DNA from 4 places in the Methylobacterium sp. AC433 genome. Region 2 is predicted to be linked to each of the others. Evidence: predicted binding sites of a transcription regulator. Region 2 holds the regulator's gene; each other region holds the start of a gene.
What was found. The regulator PhoB, encoded in region 2, activates phosphate uptake and scavenging genes when phosphate is short. The targets are predictions, from matches to a motif close to TGTCATNNANCTGTCAT.
Positions count from the first base shown of each region.

Region 1: AC0IWM_RS01930 (Orn/Lys/Arg family decarboxylase) is a predicted target of PhoB. The motif match lies at 1,752-1,768, and genes of this name have one in related genera.
Region 3: AC0IWM_RS20940 (RNA degradosome polyphosphate kinase) is a predicted target of PhoB. The motif match lies at 1,596-1,612, and genes of this name have one in related genera.
Region 4: AC0IWM_RS18585 (alkaline phosphatase) is a predicted target of PhoB. The motif match lies at 2,477-2,493, and genes of this name have one in related genera.

Region 1 is NZ_CEEDBN010000001.1:398,651-402,426, reverse strand. Features, by position in the region: gene AC0IWM_RS01930 (Orn/Lys/Arg family decarboxylase) at 1-1,704, opposite strand, end outside; gene AC0IWM_RS01925 (CorA family divalent cation transporter) at 1,830-2,852, opposite strand; gene AC0IWM_RS01920 (NupC/NupG family nucleoside CNT transporter) at 3,112-3,776, shown strand, end outside.
Region 2 is NZ_CEEDBN010000001.1:635,975-639,750, reverse strand. Features, by position in the region: gene AC0IWM_RS03110 (matrixin family metalloprotease) at 1-902, shown strand, start outside; gene phoB (phosphate regulon transcriptional regulator PhoB) at 973-1,677, opposite strand; gene phoU (phosphate signaling complex protein PhoU) at 1,707-2,432, opposite strand; gene pstB (phosphate ABC transporter ATP-binding protein PstB) at 2,534-3,352, opposite strand; gene pstA (phosphate ABC transporter permease PstA) at 3,404-3,776, opposite strand, start outside.
Region 3 is NZ_CEEDBN010000019.1:42,863-46,638, forward strand. Features, by position in the region: gene AC0IWM_RS20930 (AI-2E family transporter) at 1-743, shown strand, start outside; gene AC0IWM_RS20935 (P-loop NTPase family protein) at 744-1,523, shown strand; gene AC0IWM_RS20940 (RNA degradosome polyphosphate kinase) at 1,680-3,776, shown strand, end outside.
Region 4 is NZ_CEEDBN010000015.1:28,600-32,375, reverse strand. Features, by position in the region: gene AC0IWM_RS18585 (alkaline phosphatase) at 1-2,393, opposite strand, end outside; gene AC0IWM_RS18580 (DUF1013 domain-containing protein) at 2,646-3,356, opposite strand; gene AC0IWM_RS18575 (ribose-phosphate pyrophosphokinase) at 3,547-3,776, opposite strand, start outside.

The sequences.
Region 1 (3,776 bases), 240 kb from region 2:
GTGCTCGGCATACTCGCCCGTGTGCCGGTTGAATCCGGGGGTGAGCACGGTGAGCTTGTTGGGGTCGGTCATGGCATAGTCGGGTGCCACGTGCGTGAAGCCGTGCCAGTCGGCCCCCGGCGTCAGCTCCCAATACTTCGCGTTGCCGGCGAGCTCGTCGGTGGAGAGGCTCTCCCACGGCACCTTGCCGTCGGGTCCCTTAACCGTGTCCGGCACGAAGGGGTCGAAGAACCAGCGCCGCAGGGGATCGCCCTCCTTCTCCTCGAACTCGCGGCGGATGGCGCGGACCTTCTTGCGCCACTCGATGCCCAGACGAATGGTGTCGTCCCACAGCACGACGCCGGAGCGGCCCTTCATCATCTGTGCGCCGACGTCGAGGGAGGCGAACAGGGGGTAAAACGGCGAGGTCGAGGCGTGGACCAGGAAGGTCTCGTTGAAGCGCCGGTGCTCGATGCGCCGGGTCTGGCCGCGGATATGGCTGTCCTTGGTGTGGATCTGAGAGGCCTGGGAGAAGCTCGCCAGCTGCTTGTGGGTCGACTGGGTGGCGATGATGCCGGGCGAGGTCTCGTCGAGCCCCTTGAGTCCCATGGCGAAGCGGCCGGCGAAGAGCGGGTGGAACTTCATGAAGCCCGCCCAGGCCTCGTCGAAGAGGATGTAGTCGCAGAGATGCCCGATCTTATCGAGGATCATCTGCGCGTTGTAGATCGTGCCGTCGTAGGTGCACTGCTCGATCACCGCGACGCGGAACGGGCGCTCGCGCCGCCAGGCCTCCTTGTCGGTGATCAGCGGGTTGTCGCGAATCTTCTGGCGGATGACGGTCTCGTCGAGGGCCTCGTGGTACATCGGGCCGATCAGGCCGTAGGCGTTGCGGTCGGTCTCTAGGAAGACGGGTATCGCGCCGCCGAGGAACAGCGCCCCGTGATGCGCGGCCTTGTGGTTGTTGCGGTCGAACAGCACGAGGTCGCCCTCGGCCACCAGGGCGGAGAGCACGATCTTGTTGGAGGCCGAGGTGCCGTTGAGGACGAAGTAGGTCTTCTCCGCCCCGAAGATGACGGCAGCCTCCTTCTGCGCCTTCAGGGCCGGGCCCTCGTGGACGAGGAGGTCGCCGAGATCGAGCACCGAGTTGTCGAGATCGTCGCGGAACACCGCCTCGCCGAGATGCTCGACGAAGATGCGCCCGATCGGCGAGCGGTTGTAGAAGATGCCGCCATTGTGGCCCGGGCAGGTCCAGAGCTGGTTGCCCTGCTCGGCGTAATCGACCAGCGCGCCGAAGAACGGCGTCTTCAGGGTCTCGGCATACTGCTTCACCCGGCTCACCAGGCCACGGGCGATGTAGTCCGGGGTCTCCTCGGCGAGGAAGATGTAGCCGTCGATGAAGTCCAGCACCTCGACGGGGATGTCCTCCAGGCGCTTGCGGCGGACCATGATGACGATGGGCATCTCCAGCCCGCGCTTCCTCATGAGGTTGATGAGTGCGGCCGCCTTGCCGTCGAGGCCGCGCTTGCCCCAATCCACCACCATGCAGCCGATGGCCGAATCGGTCTGGACCGCGATGGCCGCGTCCTCGACGCGCCGGGCCCGCACCACCTCGAAGCCGAGCTTCTCCACGGAGCCGATGATCTGCTGGACGCGCACGCCCTCGAGATCGTCCGGGTCGAAGTTCGGCGCGCACATCAGGACGGTGAAGCGGCGAAAGAAATCCATGCGGAAAAGGCTCCCAGGGGCGTTTGGCGCACCGTTCGCGACGGGACGTGACGCTTCGATGACGATCTTGCGGCGGTCGCGGTGTTTTCTGGCTCCGCGCGGCGCGACGGGGAGCCGGCTTACGATCAGCCGCGCCGTTTGACGAGCCCGAGGCGGCGGATCACGCCGTAGACCGCCAGGGCCGCCGCCGCACAGATGACGAGGGCGAGGAACGAGCCGTTCTCGAAATCGCCGAGGAACAACCCCTTGGTGTTCATGCCGAACACGCCGGTCACCAGGGTCGGCGGCAGGAAGAGGGCGGTGAGGATCGAGAGGGTGAAGAGCTGGCGGTTGGTCTCGGCCGCCGTGCGCCCGGCGATCTCGTCCTGCAGCAGGCGGCTGCGCTCGGACAGGACCAGCATGTCGCGGTGAAGCGAATCGAGGCGCTGGACCACCCGGGCGGCCATGGTCACCACCGCCTCCGGCAGGGCGTCGTCCTCTTCCTCGGTCTCGGATTCGAGGCGGTGGAAGACCGCACTGAGGCCGGCGAGCTGCCTATGCTGGCGCACGGCCTGCCGGCGGATCGGCGCCAGCGGTCGGGGATCGTCGGGCTGATCCTCGTCGAGCATCCGGTCCTCAATGGCGTCGAGGGCGTCGGAGAAGCGCCGGGCAGAGGCGTCGAGGGAGGCGGCGACGCCGGTGACGAACATCTCGAGGAGTCCCGCCGGGCTGGAGACGCGCCGCCCGGCCAGAACCGCGTCGCGGGCGGCTTCCGCCGCGGCGGTGGCGTGCCGTCGTCCGCTCACGAGGAGGCGCGCGCCCAACACGCAATGCAGGCGCCCGGCCGGCTCGTCCTCGATCCGGCCGCCGAATTCGCGCTCCCGATCGGCGATCACGAGGCCGAGATCGGCGCCCTCAATCACCACGCGCTGATGCCCGTCGCGGGCGAAGGTGGCGGCGGCGAGCGCGGGCGGGCCGAGGCGCCCGGCGGCGATCAGCCCGTCGAGGCGTGCATCGACGAGGTCGAGATGCAGCCAGAGGAATCCCTCGGCGACGGGCGCCGGCAGGCCGCCATCCGCCTCCAGCAGGCGCCCGCGCCCTTCCGCGTCGAACGCGATCGCGAAGAGCAGGCACGGGAGGGCGGTGGTATCGGTGAGAAGGCGCTGCATGCGGCCGGCCCTGTTGCCGGCAAACCGCCGACGGTCGCCGCGCTGGATCGCAAGCGCGGGCGACACTGTCATGACGGTGGCCGGTACCGGAGATGGGGAGGCGACCGCCCGCGCGCTCCTCTCCCGACAAAGCGGCGAAGGGAGGCACGCCGTCATGGGCGATCCGTCCGGGGCGAGCAGCGGTGGATGCCGCCACTTCCCCCGCGACAAGCGGCCCGGCATCGGGCTTGCTCCGCTTGAGCCAGAACAGCGGGGCGGCATGGTCGAGAAACTTTTCCACGCGGGCGCGAGCCTGGCCCTGCTGCTGGCCGTCGCGGTGCTGTTCTCGACGAATCGGCGGGCGATCTCGCCGCGGGTGGTGCTCTCGGCCCTGGCGCTGCAGGTGGCGCTCGGCGCCCTGGTGCTGTTCATCCCGGCGGGCCGCATGGGCCTCGCCGCGGCGGCTTCCTTCGTCCAGACCGTGCTGAATTACGGCGACCGGGGCACCGCGTTCCTGTTCGGCGGCCTCGTCGAGCCGCGCATGTTCGAACTGTTCGGCGGCAGCGGCTTCATCCTGGCCCTGCGCATCCTGCCGCAGATCCTCTACGTCTCGGCGCTGATCGCGGTGCTCTACCATTTCGGCGTGATGCAGGCGGCGGCGCGGGCCATCGGCACCGTGCTGCAGCGGGTGATCGGCACGTCGCGGATCGAGACCTTCTCGGCGGTGATCACCATCGCGATCGGCCAGAGCGAGATCGCCATCGCCCTGCGTCCGTTCCTGATGGCCCTGACCTCGGCCGAGCTGTTCGCCGTGATGTCGAGCGGGGCCGCGTCCACGGCGGGCACGATTCTCGCCGGCTACGCGGCCCTCGGCGTGCCGATGGAGTACCTGCTGGCGGCCAGCGCCATGGCGGTGCCGGGCGGCCTCCTCTTCGCCAAGATCCT
Region 2 (3,776 bases):
CCACCGCCGCGAACATCGCGTTCCAGCAGGTCGCCTCGACGGCGACCGCCCAGATCGACTTCACCCTCGGCGGCATCGACGGCCTCGGCAACACCCTGGGCTACGCCAACTATTCCTACAGCGGCCAGCGCATGCAATCCGCCGCCGTGACCTTCGACAGCGGCGAGGGCTGGCACGCCTCCGGCGCCCGCGTGATCAGCAACCAGAACGTCGACCTCGCCGTCGTCGCCCTGCACGAGATCGGCCACGCCCTCGGGCTCGACCATTACAACGCCAAGCCCGAGGTGATGAACGCGATCCTCAATCCCGCCATCACCACCCTCGGCGCCGGCGACATCGCGGGAATCCAGGCCCTCTACGGCGCGCCGAGCGCCCCGGCGGTGGTCGTGGCGACCCCGGCGGCCCCCGTCACCGCCAGCCCCGTCACCAGCGCCGTCACGGCGGTGTACCGCTTCTACGACACGCATACGGGCGATCACTTCTACACGACGAGCACGGCGGAGAAGCTGCAGATCCAGCAGACGCTGCCGTGGTTCACCTACGAGGGCACCCCTTGGGCGACTCCGGCCAAGGGCGCCGACACCGTCGACGTGTTCCGGTTCTTCGACACGGTCTCGAACGCCCACTTCTTCACGACGAGCGTCGCCGAGCGCGACCAGGTCCTGAAGACCGCGCCGAGCTACAAGTACGAGGGCGTGGCCTTCGAGGCCTACGCGGATGCGAGTGCGTCGGGCGGATTGACCCTGGAGCGCTTCTACAACACCCAGACCGGCCAGCATCACTTCGCTGGCAGTGCCGAGGAGGCCAACGGCATCAACCACGGCGCCGCCGGCCCAAACTGGGTCGACGAGGGCAAGGGCTTCACCGTCCACCTGCCCACCGACACCATGCTGTTCGCCTGAGGGCGAACCCGGGCGCCGACCGCAATCGGCCGTTCGGGGGCCGGCCCTTCGGCCGAGTTGCTCGGCTGAGCTACTCGGCCTCCGCCTCGAACATCTCGTCGAAGGAGTAGCCCGAGCCGCGCACGGTGCGGATCGGGTCGCTCTGGCGCGGGCGGTTGAGGGCCTTGCGCAGGCGCCCGACATGGACGTCGACCGTGCGCTCGTCGATGTAGACGTCGTGGCCCCAGACGCCGTCGAGGAGCTGCTCGCGGGAGAACACCCGGCCGGGGCTCTGCATCAGGAATTCGAGGAGCTTGAATTCCGTCGGCCCGAGATGGATCTCGCGGCCTTCCCGGCGGATGCGGTGGCTGACCCGGTCGAGCTCGATGTCGCCGGCCACCAGCAGGTTGGCGACGTGGGCGGGCTTGGCCCGGCGGAGCAGGGCACGGACCCGGGCGAGGAGCTCGGGCACCGAGAACGGCTTCACGATGTAGTCGTCCGCCCCCGTGCCGAGGCCGCGGATGCGGTCGCCCTCCTCGCCGCGGGCGGTGAGCATGATCACCGGCAGCCGCTCCGTCTCGCGCCGGGCGCGGATGCGGCGGCAGAGCTCGATGCCCGACAGGGCCGGCAGCATCCAGTCGAGCAGGACGAGGTCGGGGACCTGCTCCTGCAGGCGCAGGTCCGCCTCGTCGCCGCGCGCGGCCGAGTCGACGATGAATCCCTCGGCCTCGAGGTTGTAGCGGAGGAGGAGGGTGAGGGCCTCCTCGTCCTCGACGATCAGGATACGCGTACTCATCGTGCGCTTTCGATCAGACCGGCACGGGTTCAGGCCGCGCCGGGCATGTCCACGGTGGCGTAGTTGGAGGCGTCGTTCTTCGGGCGCTCGCGCTCGGCCAGGAGGTTCTCGCCGGTGACGAGGTAGTGGATCGTCTCGGCGATGTTGGTGGTGTGGTCGCCGATGCGCTCGATGTTCTTGGCCACGAACAGGAGGTGCGTGCAGAACGAGATGTTGCGCGGATCCTCCATCATGTAGGTCAGGAGTTCGCGGAACAGCGAGTTGTAGAGCGCGTCGATGGCGTCGTCGCGCTCCCACACGTCGAGGGCGGCCTTGATGTCCCGGCTGGCATAGGCGTCGAGGACGTCCTTGAGCTGCTCCTGCACCAGGTCGCTCATGTGCTGGACGCCGATGACGATCTTCTGCGGCTGGACCTGGTCGGCGATCGCGACCACGCGCTTGGCGACGTTCTTGGCCAGATCCCCGATGCGCTCGATGTCGTTCGAGACGCGGATCGCCGTCACCGTCTCGCGCAGGTCGATCGCCAGGGGCTGGCGCCGGGCGATGAGCAGGATCGCCCGCTCCTCGATCTCGCGCTGGAGGGTGTCGAGGCGGGTATCGGCGGAAATCACCGCCTGGGCCAGGGGCGAATCCCGGCGCACCAGGGCCTCTCCGGCCTCGGTCATCATCTTCTCGGCGATGCCGCCCATCTCGGAGATCGAGCGGCGCAGATCTTCGAGGTCGGTGTCGTAGGAAGTGACGATGTGGTCGGGCATGGGTGTGCTCCTCGATCGGGCCTCCTGTCCGGTGCCCGCCCTGATGGTGTCTGGCGCGGGCCGCCACCGGCCCACGCGGGTCGGTTCCGGCCTGCCGAGGATCAGCCGAAGCGGCCGGTGATGTAGTCCTGCGTCTGGCGCTTCTCCGGATTCATGAAGATGCGCGTCGTCGGGCCGAATTCCACCAGCTCGCCGAGGTACATGAAGGCGGTGAACTGCGAGATGCGCGCGGCCTGCTGCATGTTGTGCGTGACGATGACGATGGTGAATTCCGAGCGCAGCTGCTCGATCAGCTCCTCGATACGGCCGGTGGAGATCGGGTCGAGGGCCGAGGTCGGCTCGTCGAACAGGATCACCTCGGGACGCTGGGCCACCGTGCGGGCGATGCAGAGGCGCTGCTGCTGGCCGCCGGAGAGGCCCATGCCGGACTGCTTGAGCTTGTCCTTCACCTCGTCCCAGAGGGCGGCCTTGCGCAGGGATTCCTCGACGCGCACGTCGAGGTCGGCCTTGGGCAGCTTCTCGTAGAGGCGCAGGCCGAAGGCGACGTTGTCGTAGATCGACATCGGGAACGGGGTCGGCTTCTGGAACACCATGCCGATGCGCGAGCGCAGCTCGTTGAGGTCGACCTTGGAATCGAGGACGTTCTGGCCGTCGAGGAGGATCTCGCCCTCCGCGCGCTGGTCCGGATACAGGCTGTAGATCCGGTTGAAGGTGCGCAGCAGGGTCGACTTCCCGCAGCCCGAGGGGCCGATCAGCGACGTGACCTGGCGGTCGTGGAAGTTGAGGTTGACCGACTTCAGGCCATGGAAGCTGCCATAGTAGAAGTTCAGGTCCTTCACGGCGATGCGGACCGGTGAGGACTCGTCGGCCTTGTGGCGTCCGGTGAGCTGCGCGGACGTGATCCCGGGGGCGGCGTTCATCGGTTCAAGATCCTGTCGGTCGGAATGCGGGGAGGTGCGGCGCGCCGGAGATCAGCGCGAGCGCTCGGACTTGATGACGAAGCGGGCCACGATCGAGAGGGCGAGGATCGTGACGGTGATGAGGAGGGCGCCGGCCCAGGCGAGCTGTTGCCAGTTCGGGTAGGGCGAGAGCGCGAACTGGTAGATCATCACCGGAAGGTTCGGGATACCGCCCATCAGGTCGGAGCGGAACCAGCTGTTGTTGTTGAGCGCGGTGAAGAGCAGCGGCGCGGTCTCGCCGGCGATGCGGGCGAGCGCCAGGATGATGCCGGTGACGATGCCGGCGCTGGCCCCGCGCCAGGTGATGCTCTTGATCACGATGGAGGGCGGGGCGCCCAGGGCCGCGCCGGCCTCGCGCAGCGTCGAGGGCACGAGGCGCAGCATG
Region 3 (3,776 bases), on a different contig from region 2:
TCCTCACCGACCTGCAGTCGCAGGTCGGGACGCTGGTCGGGCAGGGGGGCACCTGGTTCCTCGCCTTCCTCAAGTCCCTGTGGTCGGGCAGCCAGGCCCTGATCTCCATCGCGTCGCTCCTCGTGGTGACGCCGGTGGTGGCGTTCTACCTGCTGGTCGACTGGGACCGGATGATCGCGACCCTCGACCGGTGGGTGCCCCCGCGCCACCGCCCGGTGGTGCGGCGCCTCGGGCGCGAGATCGACGGAGCGGTCACCGGCTTCGTCCGCGGCCAGACCCTGGTCTGCCTCATCCTCGGCACCTTCTACGCCGTCGGCCTGTTCCTGGTCGGCTTGAACTTCGGCGTGCTCATCGGCCTGATCGCGGGCTTCCTGACCTTCATCCCGTATGTCGGGACGCTGACCGGGTTCCTGCTCTCGGCCGGCGTCGCCCTGGCGCAGTTCTGGCCGGATTCCGATTGGCTGCATATCGGGCTGACCATCGGGGTCTTCGTCGTCGGACAGTTCCTCGAGGGCAACATCATCTCGCCCAAGCTGGTCGGCGAGTCGGTCGGCCTGCATCCGGTCTGGCTGATGTTCGCCCTCCTCGCCTTCGGCTCGCTGTTCGGCTTCCTCGGGCTGCTGCTCGCGGTCCCGGTGGCGGCCTCCATCGGCGTGCTCGTCCGCTTCGTCCTGGAGCGTTACCTCCAGAGCCCGCTCTACTACGCGGACGCGCCCGTGCTCCTGTCCAAGCCCGAACCCTGAATGGCAACCCGCGACACCGTCCCCCCGAAGCAGCTGGCCTTCGATCTGCCGGCCGACCCACGCTACGGCCGCGAGGACTTCCTCGTGGGACCGGCCAACGAGGCCGCCTACGCGCTCATCGAGGCCTGGCCGAACTGGCCCGACACGGTGTGCCTGCTGACCGGGCCGCCGGGCAGCGGCAAGAGCCACCTCGCCTCGATCTGGGCGACGCGCTCCCACGCCTGGACCGCGCAGGCCACGGAGGTCACGGCCGCCACGGTCCCGCGCTTCCTCTCCAACGGCGCCCTGGTGATCGAGGATGTCGACCGGGCGGGAGCGGACGGAACCGTGCCCCGCGACGAGGCGGCCCTGTTCCATCTCCTCAACCTCGCCCGCGAGCGCGGCTGCCCGGTTCTCGTCACCTCCGCCACCTCGGTGGAGGGCCTGGGCCTGACCACGGCGGACCTGCGCTCGCGCCTGCGTCTCGCGCCCGGCGCCACCATCCTGCCCCCCGACGACGCCCTGCTGCGCGCCGTCCTCGTCAAGCTGTTCGTCGACCGGCAGCTGGTGGTGGACCTCGCCATCGTCGAGGCCCTGGCCCTGCGGATCGACCGCTCCCTGGGGCGGGCCCGCGAGGTCGTCACCGCCCTGGACCGGGATGCCCTGAGCCGGGGCCGGCGCATCACCAAGCCCCTGGCGCTGGCGGTGCTGGAACGCCTCGGCTTCGGGGCCGAAGCGCCGGACGACGAGGAACCGGAGGATGAGGATCAGCCCGAGCCCGGGGACGAAGGGCTTGCGTGAGGACGAAGGGCTTGCGTGAGGACGAAGGGCTTGCGTGAGAATGGCGCGCCGGCTCGTCCGGCGACCGACGATCGTCATTCAACTGTCACAAACGCCGACCCGGGCCGTGCTACGACGCCGACCCCTCAACCTGTAGGAGAAGACCTCTTGGCGGATATGGACTCGGACGCGACCGCAGCGGATGACGGAACCCCGCGTGTCACCGAGGGCCGCGCCCGGGCGGCCCGTCCGACCGCTCGGCGGACCGCGCCGCCCGTATCGGGGGCTCCCAAGCCGCGGCCGGGGAAGGCGATCCAGGAGGATCTCACGGAGGCGAGGGGGCCGGTGTCCGGAGCCCCGCGCTCGGAAGCCCCGACGTCCGAAGCTTCGGCCTCGGACGCCCTGCCCGACGCCGATCTCGACCTGCCGCCGCCCGGAGACCTGCCGCCGCCCGCCGAAATCCTGCCCGGCGCCGAGGCACGCGACTCCGTTCGCGAGGCGGGGCTCGCCCTGCGGCACTCTCCCGAGCGCTTCGTCAACCGCGAACTGTCCTGGCTCCAGTTCAATCGCCGGGTGCTGGAGGAGGCCTCGAACGCGAACCATCCCCTCCTGGAGCAACTTCGCTTCCTCTCGATCTCGGCCAACAACCTCGACGAGTTCTTCATGGTGCGCGTCGCCGGCCTGCACGATCAGGTCCGCGCCGGCCTCGTCCTGCCCTCGCAGGACGGCCTGACCCCGGCCGAACAGCTCGCCCGGGTCGGAACCGAGGTCTCGCACCTTGCCCTGGACCAGCAGGCGCGCTGGCGCGAGCTGCGCGGGGAACTCCTCGGCGCCGGCATCGAGCTCCTGGAGCCCGCCGGCCTGACTCAGGTGCACAGGGCATGGCTGGAGGACTACTTCCTCAACCTCGTCCTGCCGGTGCTGACGCCGCTGGCCATCGACCCGGCGCACCCGTTCCCGTTCATTCCCAATCTCGGCTCCACGATCGCGCTGATGCTGGTGCGTCCGCGCGACGGCCGGACCCTGCGCGCGCTGATCCGGCTCCCGGCGGTGCTCGACCGGTTCGTGCGCCTGCCGGATGCCGAGAACGATGCGACCGCCCGCTTCATCGCCATCGAGCAGGTCATCGTGCTGTTCACCGGGCGGCTCTTTCCCGGCTACGCCGTGCGCGGGCAGGGCGCGTTCCGCGTCATCCGCGATTCCGACCTCGAGATCGAGGAGGAGGCCGAGGACCTCGTCCTGCATTTCGAGACGGCCCTGAAGCAGCGCCGCCGCGGCGTCGTCATCCGGCTGGAGGTCGAGGCCGGCATGCCCGAGGACCTGCGCGCCTTCGTGGCCGACGAGCTCGAGATCGGCAGCGACGCGGTGATCTTCGTGGAAGGCATGCTCGCCCTCAACGAGCTCTCGCAGATCGTCGGCATCGACCGGCCGGACCTGAAGTTCAAGTCCTACAACCCGCGCTTCCCCGAGCGCATCCGCGAGAGCGGCGGCGACGTCTTCGCGGCGATCCGGCAGAAGGACTTCATCGTCCACCACCCCTACGAATCCTTCGACGCGGTGGTGCAGTTCCTCGCCCAGGCCGCCCGCGACCCCAACGTGGTGGCGATCAAGCAGACGCTCTACCGCACCTCCTCGAACTCGCCGATCGTCGCCGCCCTCGCGGAAGCCGCCGAGCTCGGCAAGTCGGTGACCGCCCTCGTCGAGCTGAAGGCCCGCTTCGACGAGGAGGCCAACATCCGCTGGGCGCGCAACCTGGAGAAGGCCGGCGCGCAGGTGGTGTTCGGCTTCATCGAGCTGAAGACCCACGCCAAGCTGTCGATGGTGGTGCGCCGGGAGGGCGACCGCCTGGTCACCTACTGCCACGTCGGCACCGGCAACTACCACCCGATCACCGCGCGCATCTACACCGACCTATCCTTCTTCACCGCCGATCCGGCGGTGGCGCGGGACGTCAGCCGGATCTTCAACTTCATCACCGGCTATGCGGAACCGGCCGAGCTGGAGCGGATGTCGGTCTCGCCGCTGACCCTGAAGCCGCGCCTCCTCGAGCACATCGAGGCGGAGGTGGCCCACGCGAAGGCGGGCCGGCCGGCCGCGATCTGGATCAAGTGCAACTCGCTGGTCGACCAGCAGATCATCGATGCGCTCTACGACGCCTCCCAGGCGGGTGTGCAGATCGACTGCGTGGTGCGCGGCATCTGCTGCCTCCGGCCCGGCATCCCGGGGCTGTCGGAGACGATCCGGGTCAAGTCGATCGTCGGGCGCTTCCTGGAG
Region 4 (3,776 bases), on a different contig from region 2:
ACGTCGGCATAGCGGTTCAGGTAGTACAGGTCGTCCACCAGCGGGCTGGCATCCGCGAGGTTGATCAGCCGTTCTCCGAACTGGAACTGCTCGACGCCGCTCACCGTGTCGGTGCCGTCGGCACCGGAGACGGTCAGGAAGCCTCGTGCGTCCCGACCCAGGATGGCAGTCCCGACGGCGTAGGTGAAGATCGCGCGGTCGAGGCCGTCGCCGCCGACGATTCGGTCGTTGCCGGCGCCGCCGATGAAGCTGTCGTCGCCAGCCGCTCCGTTGAGGACGTCGTTGCCGGCGCCGCCGACGAGGAAGTCCGCGGCGCTGCCGCCCGTCACCGTGTCGTTGCCCTGTCCGGCATTGACGTAGTGGCCCTGGTCGATCCGCTCGCTGAGCGGCGCGAGGGTATCGTTGCCGGTGGTGCCCAGCGCCACGACCCGGAAGGTGTCGCCGCGCTGCGTTCCGACGACGAGGTCGCGCACGTCGAAGGTGAGCCCGTCGGTGGTCGCCACGAGGGTGATGCCCTCGTCGTCGACGCGGGTGACGGCACCCGTGAGCGCATCGCGAGCGCCCTCCGCCTGTAGCCGCACGGCGAGGCCGCCATCCTGGTTGGCGCCGGTCTGTCCATCCGTGGCGCTGCCGTTGCCGACCTCCGCCGAGGTGAAGGTGAGGCGCACCTGCCCGGCCGCGGCGGCCGAGACGTCGACGCGGTCGCTGCCCTCGCCGAGGTTGATCCGGTCGGCCCCGTCGGTGCTGGCGTTGAGGAGGGCCGCGTCGTTGCCGGCGCCGCCCGTGATGGTGTCGTCGCCGAGGCCGCCGCGGATCACGTCGTTGCCGAGGCCGCCGATCAGGATGTCGTTGCCGCCACGCCCGTCGATGACGTCGTTGCCGGCGAGCCCGTCGAGGGTCTCGCCCACCTCCGAGCCGATCAGCGTGTCGTTGCCGGCGGTGATCGGCGTGGCGCCCTTGCGGGTCTCGGCGAGCAGGTAGTCGCCGAGCTCGGCCTCGTCGGTGAAGGCGCGGCCGCTGCCGACGACCTGACCCTGGGCGTTGGTGAAGGCGTCGGTCTGGTCGGCCAGTTGCGCGAGCTGCGCGGAGCCGGCCCCGGCGGCGAAGAGCGGGATGATCTGGTTGGAATGGTTCCCGGAGAAGAACAGGCCCTCCGGCACGCCGTCGCCGTTCCGATCTGGCTGGACCGGCTGGTAGGGGATCGTCGCGCCCTCGGGTCCGAAGAACAGGTGGTCGTGGTCGGCGGTGACGATCAGCAGCGTGTCCTCGAAGGTCGCCTTGCTGGTTGGCGCGTTGATGTAGTCGACGACCGACTTCACCGCGTTGTTGATGTCGATGTACTCCTCGATCATCCGGCCGCGGTTGTTCGCGTGCATGGCGCGGTCGACCGCGCCGCCCTCGATCATCAGGTAGAGGCCGTCCGGGTCGGCGTTGAGCTTGTTCAGGGCGGCCAGCGACAGCTCGGAGAGGGTCGCCGAACTCTCCAGGCGCGGCACGCTGAACGGGATCTCGGTGGTGTTGGCGGCGGCCGCGCCGGAGCGATTGAAATTGCTGCTGGTGAAGGCCTTCGAGATCATCGCAAGCCGCTCGGTCGTCGGCGTGCCGGTGGCTGCGGCCTGGATCGCGGCACGGTCCTGAAGCAGGTTCCAGCCCATTCCGTCCTGCGAACTGTAGGTGTCGGCCTTGAGGCCGTTCCACAGGTCGGCGCCGATCCAGGTGTAGTCGGCGGTGGTGCGTAGGCGGCCGTTGTCGTCGTAGTCCGGGTTGCCGGTGCCGGCGATGACGTCAAGGGTGCCGGTGCCGAACATCTCCTGCGCGATCTGGTTCGCGTTGGAGCGTGCGGTGTTGTGCGCGCCACCGGTGGCGGAGGGCGTGGCGTCGCTGAACTGCACCGTGGTGACGACGCCAGTGGCCTTGCCCTGCTGCTTGGCGAGTTCGGCGATCGAGAACAGGTTCGCGCCGTTGCCGTCGACGTCGATGGCGTTGTTGTAGGTCTTCCCGCCGGTGGCGATCGACGACGCGGTGTTGCCCGAGTCCGGATAGGTGTTCCGGTTCCACTCGTAGCCCGCGAAGGCACGGGGCTGGCCGTTCGGGTCGAGGCCCGGGACGGAGGTGAAATCGTAGTTCTTGGCCGGGTCGTAGATGACGGTCGGATTCTGGGCGAGGCCGGTCTCGCCGGGCACCGGCGTGGTACGGTTGTCGAGGGGATAGACCGACTGCGCCGTGGCGGTGAAGGCCTGACCGTCGGCGATCAGCACCTTGCCGGCCGCCCCGGCCCGGACGTCACCATCCGCGAGGCCCTTGAGGTAGAGCCGGGTGGCCTCCAGGGTGTTGAAGCCGGCGCCATCGGCGATCATCACGATGACGTTCTTGACGGACCCTGCATTGGCCATGGCGACGCCGCTCCCCCGTGCCGCGGAGGTCGGCCAGAATCGGCCGCCGGTCGTCCGGGCGCGCCGCAGATACCGGCGATCGTGCGACAGCCGGATGACCCTGGGTTGCGAGAGGGAGCCGCGATCGGGGGATTGGAAGGGCAGGTGAAACCGTGTCGGGTCGCGCGGTGCGGGATCCTGTGCCCGAACGAGAAATCCCCGCGGCAGGGCTGCGGGGATCTGTCGGCGCGGTGCGTGCGGGAGGCGGGCGCGTCAGTCCTCGTCGTCGTCCTCGGTGCTGCGCATGCCCTTGAGCTTGGCGAACACGGAATCGGCGTTGAGCTTCTCGTCGCGGGCGCTGCGGTGATGCTCGTCGGCCTCGGTGTAGTCCGTGGCCGTCGAGACCTCGGTGGGGAGCAGCGTCGCGCCGCCGTCCACGGGCATGTTGGCGGGACGATCCTTGGCCGAGCGTTGGACCTCGAAGTCGAGGTCGATCTGGGTGCAGAGACCGAGGGTGACGGGATCCATCGGCTGCAGGGAGCCGGAATTCCAGTGGGTGCGCTCGCGGATCTGCTGGATGGTCGACTTGGTGGTGCCCACCAGCCGGATGATCTGCGCGTCCTTGAGTTCGGGGTGGTTGCGCAGCAGCCAGAGGATGGCGTTCGGCCGGTCCTGGCGTCGGGAGAGAGGCGTGTAGCGCGGACCCTTGGTGGTGCGCTTGACCTCGGGCAGCTTCACCTTCGAGACCGCGACCTTGAGCTTGTAGGCGGGGCTCTTCTGCGCCTTCTCGATCTCGTCGCGGGTGAGCTGGCCGGTGGTGATCGGGTCGAGGCCCTTGATGCCGGCGGCGACCTCGCCGTCGGCGATCCCCTTCACCTCGAGGGGGTGCAGCTTGCAGAAATCGGCGATCTGCTCGAAGGCCAGCGAGGTATTCTCCACCAGCCATACGGCGGTGGCCTTCGGCATCAGCGGGCCTTGCGACATCGGGCTACTCCAACTGGTTCGTGCGGGACGGGTCTCGGGGCGCCGCCGACAGGGCGTCGCTCGCTCCGGCCTCAGACTGGCCGGCAGCATCCCGTCTCAACGCTGCAATAGGGAAGCGCCGTCTATACAGGTTCCGATGGGGGGAGCGCAATTGCGATCCGCCGGTCCCGGGAGTTCCAGGCCGCGCGTCTCAGGTGAACAGGCTCGACACGCTCGATTCCGTCGCGGTCCGGCCGATGGCCTCGCCGAGAAGCGGCGCGATGGTGGCCACCCGGATGTTGCGGGCGAGCTTGACCGCCTGGGTCGGCTGGATCGAGTCGGTGATGACCAGCTCCTTCATCCGCGAGGCGGCGATGCGCGAGACCGCGCCGCCCGAGAGCACCCCGTGCGTGATGTAGGCGGAGACGTCCTTGGCGCCGG